One region of the Streptomyces sp. NPDC088730 genome, then DNA from elsewhere that is predicted to be linked to it. Evidence: riboswitches for the same ligand, from Rfam matches in the RefSeq annotation. Region 1 holds a riboswitch; the other holds the start of a gene.
What was found. A riboswitch is a leader RNA that binds a small molecule or an ion and turns the genes downstream of it on or off. The one in region 1 is predicted to bind cyclic di-AMP.
Positions count from the first base shown of each region.

Region 2: linked by a shared signal. The riboswitch ahead of ACIP89_RS26800 (M23 family metallopeptidase) and the one ahead of ACIP89_RS10970 (NlpC/P60 family protein) in region 1 are both predicted to bind cyclic di-AMP.

Region 1 is NZ_JBIVLK010000002.1:906,478-910,822, forward strand. It holds gene ACIP89_RS10970 (NlpC/P60 family protein) at 1-1,140, opposite strand, end outside; cyclic di-AMP (ydaO/yuaA leader) riboswitch at 1,139-1,303, opposite strand; gene pcrA (DNA helicase PcrA) at 1,559-3,997, shown strand; gene ACIP89_RS10980 (peptidoglycan DD-metalloendopeptidase family protein) at 4,039-4,345, opposite strand, start outside.
Region 2 is NZ_JBIVLK010000010.1:140,012-144,356, reverse strand. It holds gene ACIP89_RS26810 (M16 family metallopeptidase) at 1-217, shown strand, start outside; gene ACIP89_RS26805 (M16 family metallopeptidase) at 244-1,626, shown strand; cyclic di-AMP (ydaO/yuaA leader) riboswitch at 1,838-2,004, shown strand; gene ACIP89_RS26800 (M23 family metallopeptidase) at 2,017-2,829, shown strand; gene ACIP89_RS26795 (GntR family transcriptional regulator) at 3,052-3,762, shown strand; gene ACIP89_RS26790 (HPr family phosphocarrier protein) at 3,974-4,255, opposite strand.

The DNA of each region.
Region 1 (4,345 bases):
GGCCCCCGGCTTCGGCGCGTGGATCATCATGCCGTCGCCCTTGTAGATCCCGACGTGGCTGATGTCGTCGTAGAAGAAGACCAGGTCACCGGGTTGAAGGTCCGCCGTGGCGATCCGGCTGCCGACGTTCACCTGGTCCCAGGTGGTCCGGGGAATGGTGACGCCCGCGGCCTTCCAGGCCGCCTGGGTCAGCCCCGAGCAGTCGTACGAGGACGGGCCGGTCGCCCCCCAGACGTACGGCTTGCCGATCTGGGCCCTGGCGAACGCGAGGACCTTCCCGGCCCGCGTCGTCGCCCCGCTGTCCGAACCGGAGCCGGAGTCAGAGCCGGAACCGGTGCCTGTACCCGTACCCGTACCCGTGCTCTTACCGGAGCCTGTGCCGCTCCCGCTCCCGCTGCCGGCCTCCTCGGCCTTGCGGTCGGCCTCCGCCTTCGCGGCCGCCTGCTTCTTCGCCAGCTCCTCGGCCTTGCGCGCGGCCTCGGCCTTCTTCTTCTCCTCCAGCTCGGCCAGCCGCGCCTTCTCCTGCGCGGTCAGCTTCGACAGCAGGGTGCGCGCCTCGGCCAGCTTGTTCTGCACGTTCTGCTTGCTGGTGCGCAGCTTCGTCTGCGAAGCGGTGAGCGTCTCCAGGCTCGTCACCGCCTCGGCCCGCTTCTTCGACGCCTCTGCCTGCTTCGTACGGAAGTCGGTGACGGCCTGCTGCTGGTTCGCGGCCATCCGGTTCATCAGGTGGGTCTGGTCGAAGAACGACTGCGGGTCGTTGGCCAGGAAGAAGGTGGCGGTCGGCGCGAGCGCGCCGTCGCGGTACTGGGCGGCCGCGTAGTTCCCGAGCGTCCGGCGGGCGTCGTTCAGCTTGTCGGCCCGCTTCGCGATGTCGTCCAGCAGCCCGTCCACCTTGGTGCGCTGCGCGGCGGACGCCTCTTTCGCCTGGTCGTAGTGCTGGGTCGCGGTCCCCGCTTGCCGGTAGAGGTCGTCGACCTTCTTCTGGACTTCCTCGATGCTGGGCTTCGGGGCCGGGGCCGCCAGCGCGCTCTGCGTGGACAGCAGGGTCACGGAGGCGAGTGCGGCCGTCGTGAATCCGATGGCGGGCGTGGTGCTGCGCACCCGTGGGCGCGGTTTGCGATGCGATGCCAAGACCGGCATTTCCTTCCGTGGACCGCCTACCGGGTTAGCTGTCGGGTTCGGGCGGAACGGAAGGCTGCCCTACGGTCCTGGTGGGGGTTGCGGACCGATTCACCCCGGTGCTGCGCGTGGGTCCCCGGTTCCGGACCCCGTACGGGAGGCCCGGATTCGGCGTGGACGCCCGCTCGGCGTGGTTCGCCTCTGGGGGTACGGCCGTCCGAACGAGCACGCTAGCCAACTCATGGTGCCGCTGTGAAGGTTGATGTTCGATATGCCCGATACATTTCCGTGACCTTGCGGAGCCCGTGCCGCCCGGCCGGGCGCGGCGCGTCATTTTCCTACGCACGGTGGTCCGGACATCGCCGTGTGTGGCTCCGGAAGTACGGGTTCTGCCATGCGGGCCCGTGGTGTCAGTAGGGCCGCCTAGACTCGGACAGCGATGAGCAGCCTCTTTGACGACAGTTTCCTGGCCGGCCTCCAGCACTCGGAGGAAGGGCCCCCGCCGCCCCCCGAGGACTCCGCACCCGAAGCGGTGCCGGAGGACCTCTTCGGGGGCGTGTTCGACGGGCCCCCGCCGCCCCGCGACGCGTACTACCGCGACGGGGCCCACCGTCCGGTCATCGACGCCGCCGCGCTGCTCGACGGGCTGAACACCGAGCAGCGGGCCGCCGTCGTGCACGCGGGATCCCCGCTGCTCATCGTCGCCGGGGCCGGTTCGGGCAAGACCCGGGTGCTGACCCACCGCATCGCCCACCTGCTGGCCGAGCGCGGGGTGCACCCCGGCCAGATCCTGGCGATCACCTTCACCAACAAGGCCGCCGGCGAGATGAAGGAGCGCGTCGAACAGCTCGTCGGGCCCCGCGCCAACGCCATGTGGGTCATGACCTTCCACAGCGCGTGCGTCCGGATCCTGCGCCGCGAGTCGAAGAAGCTCGGCTTCACCTCCTCGTTCTCGATCTACGACGCGGCGGACTCCAAGCGGCTGATGGCCCTGGTCTGCCGCGATCTCGACCTCGACCCGAAGCGCTTCCCGCCGAAGTCGTTCACGGCCAAGGTGTCGAACCTGAAGAACGAGCTGATCGACGAGGAGACCTTCGCGGGCCAGGCCGCGGACGGCTTCGAGAAGACCCTCGCCCAGGCCTACGCGATGTACCAGTCCCGGCTGCGCGAGGCCAACGCGCTCGACTTCGACGACATCATCATGACGACGGTGCACCTGCTCCAGGCCTTCCCCGACGTCGCAGAGCACTACCGCCGCCGCTTCCAGCACGTCCTGGTCGACGAGTACCAGGACACCAACCACGCCCAGTACACGCTCGTACGGGAGCTGGTCGGCCCGGCCGGTGCGGCCGACGCCCCCGGCGAACTGTGCGTCGTCGGTGACGCCGACCAGTCGATCTACGCCTTCCGGGGTGCGACGATCCGCAACATCCTCCAGTTCGAGGAGGACTACCCGGACGCGACCACGATCCTGCTGGAGCAGAACTACCGCTCCACCCAGACGATCCTGTCCGCCGCCAACGCCGTCATCGAGCGCAACGAGAGCCGCCGCCCGAAGAACCTCTGGACCAACGCCGGCTCCGGCACCCGGATCACCGGCTACGTCGCGGACACCGAGCACGACGAGGCCCAGTTCGTCGCGGACGAGATCGACCGGCTGACCGACGCGGGCGACGCCAAGGCGGGCGACGTCGCGATCTTCTACCGGACGAACGCGCAGTCCCGTGTCTTCGAGGAGATCTTCATCCGGGTCGGCCTGCCCTACAAGGTCGTCGGCGGGGTGCGCTTCTACGAGCGCAAGGAGGTCCGGGACGTCCTGGCCTACCTCCGGGTCCTGTCCAACCCCGAGGACACCGTCCCGCTGCGCCGCATCCTGAACGTGCCCAAGCGCGGTATCGGGGACCGGGCGGAGGCGATGATCGACGCCCTGTCGATGCGCGAGAAGATCACCTTCCCGCAGGCGCTGCGCCGCGTCGACGAGGCGTACGGCATGGCCGCCCGTTCCGCCAACGCCGTCAAGCGGTTCAACACGCTGATGGAGGAGCTGCGCACGATCGTCGAGTCGGGCGCGGGCCCGGCCGTGGTGCTGGAGGCCGTCATGGAGCGGACCGGCTACCTGGCCGAGCTCCAGGCCTCCACCGACCCGCAGGACGAGACCCGGATCGAGAACCTCCAGGAGCTCGCCTCCGTGGCGCTCGAATTCGAGCAGGACCGGAGCGAGGAGGAGGGGTCGGGAACGCTCGCCGAGTTCCTGGAGCGGGTCGCGCTCGTCGCCGACTCCGACCAGATCCCCGACGAGGACACCGACGGCTCCGGAGTCGTCACGCTGATGACCCTGCACACGGCGAAGGGCCTCGAATTCCCGGTGGTCTTCCTGACCGGCATGGAGGACGGCGTCTTCCCGCACATGCGGGCGCTGGGCCAGGTCAAGGAGCTGGAGGAGGAGCGCCGGCTCGCCTATGTCGGCATCACCCGGGCCCGCGAGCGGCTCTACCTGACCCGGGCGTCGATGCGCAGCGCCTGGGGCCAGCCCTCGTACAACCCGCCGTCGCGGTTCCTGGAGGAGATCCCGGAGCAGCACCTGGAGTGGAAGCGCAAGGGCCCGATGGCGGCTCCGGCGGGACCGACGTCGGGCATCACCTCATCGCTGTCCGCGTCCCGCTCGCGCTCCGGGCCCTCGGGCTTCGCGACCCGGCGGACGTCGGACAAGCCGACGATCACGCTGGTGGTCGGTGACCGGGTCACGCACGACCAGTTCGGTCTGGGCACGGTGACGGCGGTCGAGGGCATCGGTGACCAGGCGAAGGCCACGGTCGACTTCGGGGACGAGCGGCCGAAGAAGCTGCTGCTGCGGTACGCCCCGGTCCAGAAGCTGTAGCGGGGCGTACCGTCCGGCCTTCCTCCGGGAGGAAGGCCGGATCAGGTCGGGTCGACGTTGTGGCTGCGGAGCCAGGGCAGCGGGTCGACGGCCGCGCCGCCGCCGGGCCGCACCTCGAAGTGCATGTGCGGGCCGGTCGAGTTGCCGGAATTCCCCGAGTACGCGATCACGTCACCGGCCTTGACGTGGCCCGAGCGGATACGGGTGCTGCTGAGGTGGCAGTACCAGGTCTCGGTGCCGTCGGCCATCGTGACGATGGCCATGTTGCCGTAGGCGGTGTTGTACTGCGTACGGACGGTGCCGTCGGTCGCGGCCATCACCGGGGTCCCGTACTGGACGGGGAAGTCG
Region 2 (4,345 bases), on a different contig from region 1:
GTTCGCCGTGCTGTTCGGTGACCCGCAGCTCGCCCTGACCGCGGTGCACCGGGTGCTCGACGTCACCGCGGAGGAGGTCCGGGCGGCCGCCAGGGCCCAGCTGCGCCCCGACAACCGGGCGGTGCTGGTCTACGAGCCGGTCGAGCCCGCGGAGCCCGCAGACGAGGCGGAGACCGCCGCCGACGACACCGACGCGCACGAAGGGGCGGACAAGTGAGCGACGCTGCCGTGACTGGAGTTTCGATGGAGTACCACCCCCAGCCCGCCCCCGGGACGGCCAGGCCCTGGGCCTTCCCCGCGCCCGAGCGCGGTGCCCTGCCCAACGGCCTCACGGTGCTGCGCTGCCACCGCCCCGGCCAGCAGGTCGTCGCCGTCGAGGTCTTCCTCGAAGCCCCGCTCGACGCCGAACCCGAGGGTCTGGACGGGGTGGCCACGATCATGTCGCGCGCCCTGTCGGAGGGCACCGACAAGCACAGCGCGGAGGAGTTCGCCGCCGAGCTGGAGCGGTGCGGCGCCACCCTGGACGCCCACGCCGACCACCCCGGTGTCCGGGTCTCCCTGGAGGTTCCCGCCTCCCGGCTGGCCAAGGCGCTCGGCCTGGTCGCGGAGGCGCTGCGGGCACCGGCCTTCTCGGACAGCGAGATCGAGCGGCTGGTGAACAACCGGCTCGACGAGATCCCGCACGAGCAGGCGAACCCCGCGCGGCGCGCGGCCAAGCAGCTCTCCAAGGAGCTCTTCCCGGCCACGGCCCGCATGTCGCGCCCGCGCCAGGGCACCGAGAAGACCGTCGAGCGGATCGACTCCGCGGCCGTGCGAGCCTTCTACGACGCCCACGTCCGCCCGTCCACCGCGACCGCCGTGGTCGTCGGCGACCTCACCGGCATCGACCTGGACGCCCTGCTCTCCGACACCCTGGGCGACTGGTCGGGCAACACCGCCGCGTCCCGGCCGGTCCCGCCGATCACCGCCGACGACACCGGCCGGGTGGTCATCGTGGACCGCCCCGGAGCGGTGCAGACCCAGCTGCTGATCGGCCGGATCGGCGCCGACCGGCACGACAGCGTCTGGCCGGCCCAGGTGCTCGGCACGTACTGCCTGGGCGGCACGCTGACCTCCCGGCTCGACCGGGTGCTGCGTGAGGAGAAGGGCTACACGTACGGCGTGCGCGCCTTCGCCCAGGTGCTGCGCTCCTCGGCCCCGGACTCCGCCTCGGGGGCGACCGGCGCCGCGATGCTCGCCATCAGCGGCTCGGTGGACACGGAGTCCACCGGACCGGCGCTGGAAGACCTGTGGAAGGTGCTCCGGACCCTGGCCGCGGAGGGCCTGACGGACGCCGAGCGCGAGACGGCCGTGCAGAACCTCGTGGGCGTGGCACCGCTGAAGTTCGAGACGGCCGCCTCCGTCGCGGGCACCCTCGCGGACCAGGTCGAGCAGCACCTCGCGGACGACTACCAGGCGCAGCTGTACGCGCGCCTGGCCGAGACCGGCACGGTGGAGGCGACGGCTGCCGTGGTCAACGCCTTCCCGCAGGACCGGCTGGTCACGGTCCTGGTCGGGGACGCCGCGCAGATCAAGGAGCCCGTCGCGGCTCTCGGCATCGGAGAGGTCTCGGTCGTCACCGGCTGATCTGCCACCGTCCCCGGCAGCGGGGCGGGAGCGAGGCCCTGGCGGGCCGTCCGCCGCCAGGGCCTTCCCTTTTGTCCCCTTTGGTGGAGAGGTTGCCTGTCTGCCCTGTGGGATGCGCTACAAAACCGCCTGTCCGTTTGGTGCGGGGAAGTGCCCCCGTTTAGCGTCGGCCCGGCTGTCCGTCACTCGTATGCCGCATCCGCGACGTACCGGGCAGTCATCGCCGAGTCCCCGTCAGGCGCGAGCCCGGGGAGCCGGGGACCCGTGCAGTCCCTGGGGTGAATCGGATGTCCGTGCCTCCACGAGGCCGGGACTCCGTAGGAGACCTTCCTGCTCCGAACCCGTCAGCTAACCCGGTAGGCGAGAAGGAAGGAAAGGACCAGCCACTTCATGGCGTTCACCCGTGCCACGGGGAAGCACCGTGCCCCGAGCCGTCTGACGCGTCGCGGCGCGAAGGCCGTCGGTATCGCGACCCTGGCGACCACCGGTGTCATCGGTTCCCTGGCCTCCCCGGCGCTCGCCGCGGACACCGAGGCCCCCGCCGCCGACACCGGCCTCTCCCAGATCGTCGCCATCGAGGGCGACCTGGCCGACCGGATCGACGCCCAGGCGGACGCACAGCGGCACCAGGCCGACGCCGCCGCCGAGGCGAAGGCCAAGGCGAAGGCGAAGGCCAAGGCCGACGCGAAGAAGAAGGCCGAGGCGAAGGCGAAGAAGGCCAGGGCCGCAGCCAAGGCCAGGGAGGCCCGCGAGAGCGAGGCGCGTGCCGCCCGCTCCGCCGAGCGCGCCCGGCTGGGCACCTTCCAGCTGCCCGTCGCGGGTTCTTACGTGAGCACCGGCTACAAGTCCAGCGGCTCCCTGTGGTCCTCCGGCAGTCACTCCGGCATCGACTTCCACGCCGCGTCCGGCAGCTCCGTCGTCGCCGTCGGCGCCGGTACGGTCGTCGAGGCCGGCTGGGGCGGCGCGTACGGCAACAACATCGTGCTCCGGATGACGGACGGCACGTACACCCAGTACGGCCACCTCTCCTCGATCGCCGTCTCCGTCGGCCAGAGCGTCGGCCAGGGGCAGCGGATCGGCCTCTCCGGCGCCACCGGCAACACCACCGGCCCGCACCTCCACTTCGAGGCCCGCACCACCCCGTCGTACGGCTCCGACATGGACCCGGTCGCCTATCTGCGCGCCCACGGCGTCACCGTCTGACCGACGCTGAGCACCCCACCGAAGGCCCCGGCGACCCGCCGGGGCCTTCGGCCGTACCCGGCCGCCGGACCGCGGCGCGGCACCCCTTCCCCGAACCCGTCCGCGGCCAAAAGATATTCATGAATTTCCGCCCGGCATCGGAAATGCGTCCGCATTGCAATAGAGTCACAGGACAGGCGTCGATCGGCCGCGTTTCGCGGGGATTAAGGCGGAGGTTCGGACATGCGCATTCCGGCGCATTCGGTATGCACGGCAATCCGTGACGACATCGTCTCCGGTGTCTTCGAACGCGGCAGCCGGCTCACCGAGGAAGTGCTCGCACGCCGTTACGGGGTTTCCCGCGTCCCGGTGCGTGAAGCGCTGCGCACCCTGGAGTCCGAGGGCTTCGTGGTCACCCGCAGGCATGCCGGGGCCTGCGTCGCAGAGCCCGACGAGCAGGAGGCGGCGGACCTGCTTGAGGTCCGGATGCTGCTGGAACCGCTCGGTGCGGCCCGTGCCGCCCAGCGCCGCACCGACGCCCACCTCAAGGTGTTGCGCGGCCTGGTCAGGCTGGGCCAGGAGCGGGCCCGCCGGGGTGAGGGCGAGGACCTGCGCTCACTGGGCGGCTGGTTCCACGAGACCCTCGCCCAGGCCTCCGGCAGCCCCGGCCTGATCGCCCTGCTCACCCAGCTCCGGCACAAGATCGCCTGGATGTACGCGGTCGACCCGCCGGCCCGCCCCGCCGACTCCTGGGCCGAGTACGGGGCCATCGTGGACGCCGTGGCACGCGGCGACGCGGAACGGGCGAGGGCGCTCGCCGCCCAGCACGCCGAGCGGGCCACGGCCGCGCACCGGCTGCGCCGCCCCGGCCGTCCCGGCGCCGCGGCCGTACCCCGGGCCGGCCGGGTGAGGACTTCGCAACATGCCGTAAACACCCAGGGCGGCCGTCATTAACAATTACGCCGTATACAAGAAGTAGCTATTCGCCGAAGCATTCCTGGTGCTGCCCATTCCGTTGTTCTGCTCGCCGTCCTGAATCATTTCCGGTGGCCGGACCATATGGGCCGCTACGGGCGGCATTCTCGCGCGAACGCAAAAGCCGCGGCTCCCGGTCGGGGGTGCCGCGGCTCTTGCGCAGGAATTCCAGGCGGTCGTGACCGTCGGATCAGACGGTCTCCGGGAGCTCGTCGAGCCCCTCGGCGACCAGCTTGGACAGACGGTCCAGGGCGTCGTCGGCGCCGTCGGCCTCGGACGCGAGGATGATCTCCTCGCCGCCCTGGGCACCGAGCCCGAGCACCGCGAGCATGGACGCGGCGTTCACCGGGTTGCCGTCGGCCTTGGCGATGGTCACGGGGACGCCGGAGGCCGTGGCGGCACGGACGAAGATGGATGCGGGGCGGGCGTGCAGGCCCTCGGCCCAACCGACGTTGACGCGGCGCTCAGCCATGGTTCTGCCCTTCACGAATCAATGGTTGTCTAGACCAGTCTCTCATGCAGTGCGCGATGCTCCGGCCGGTCCGCGGCCCGTCCGCGGACC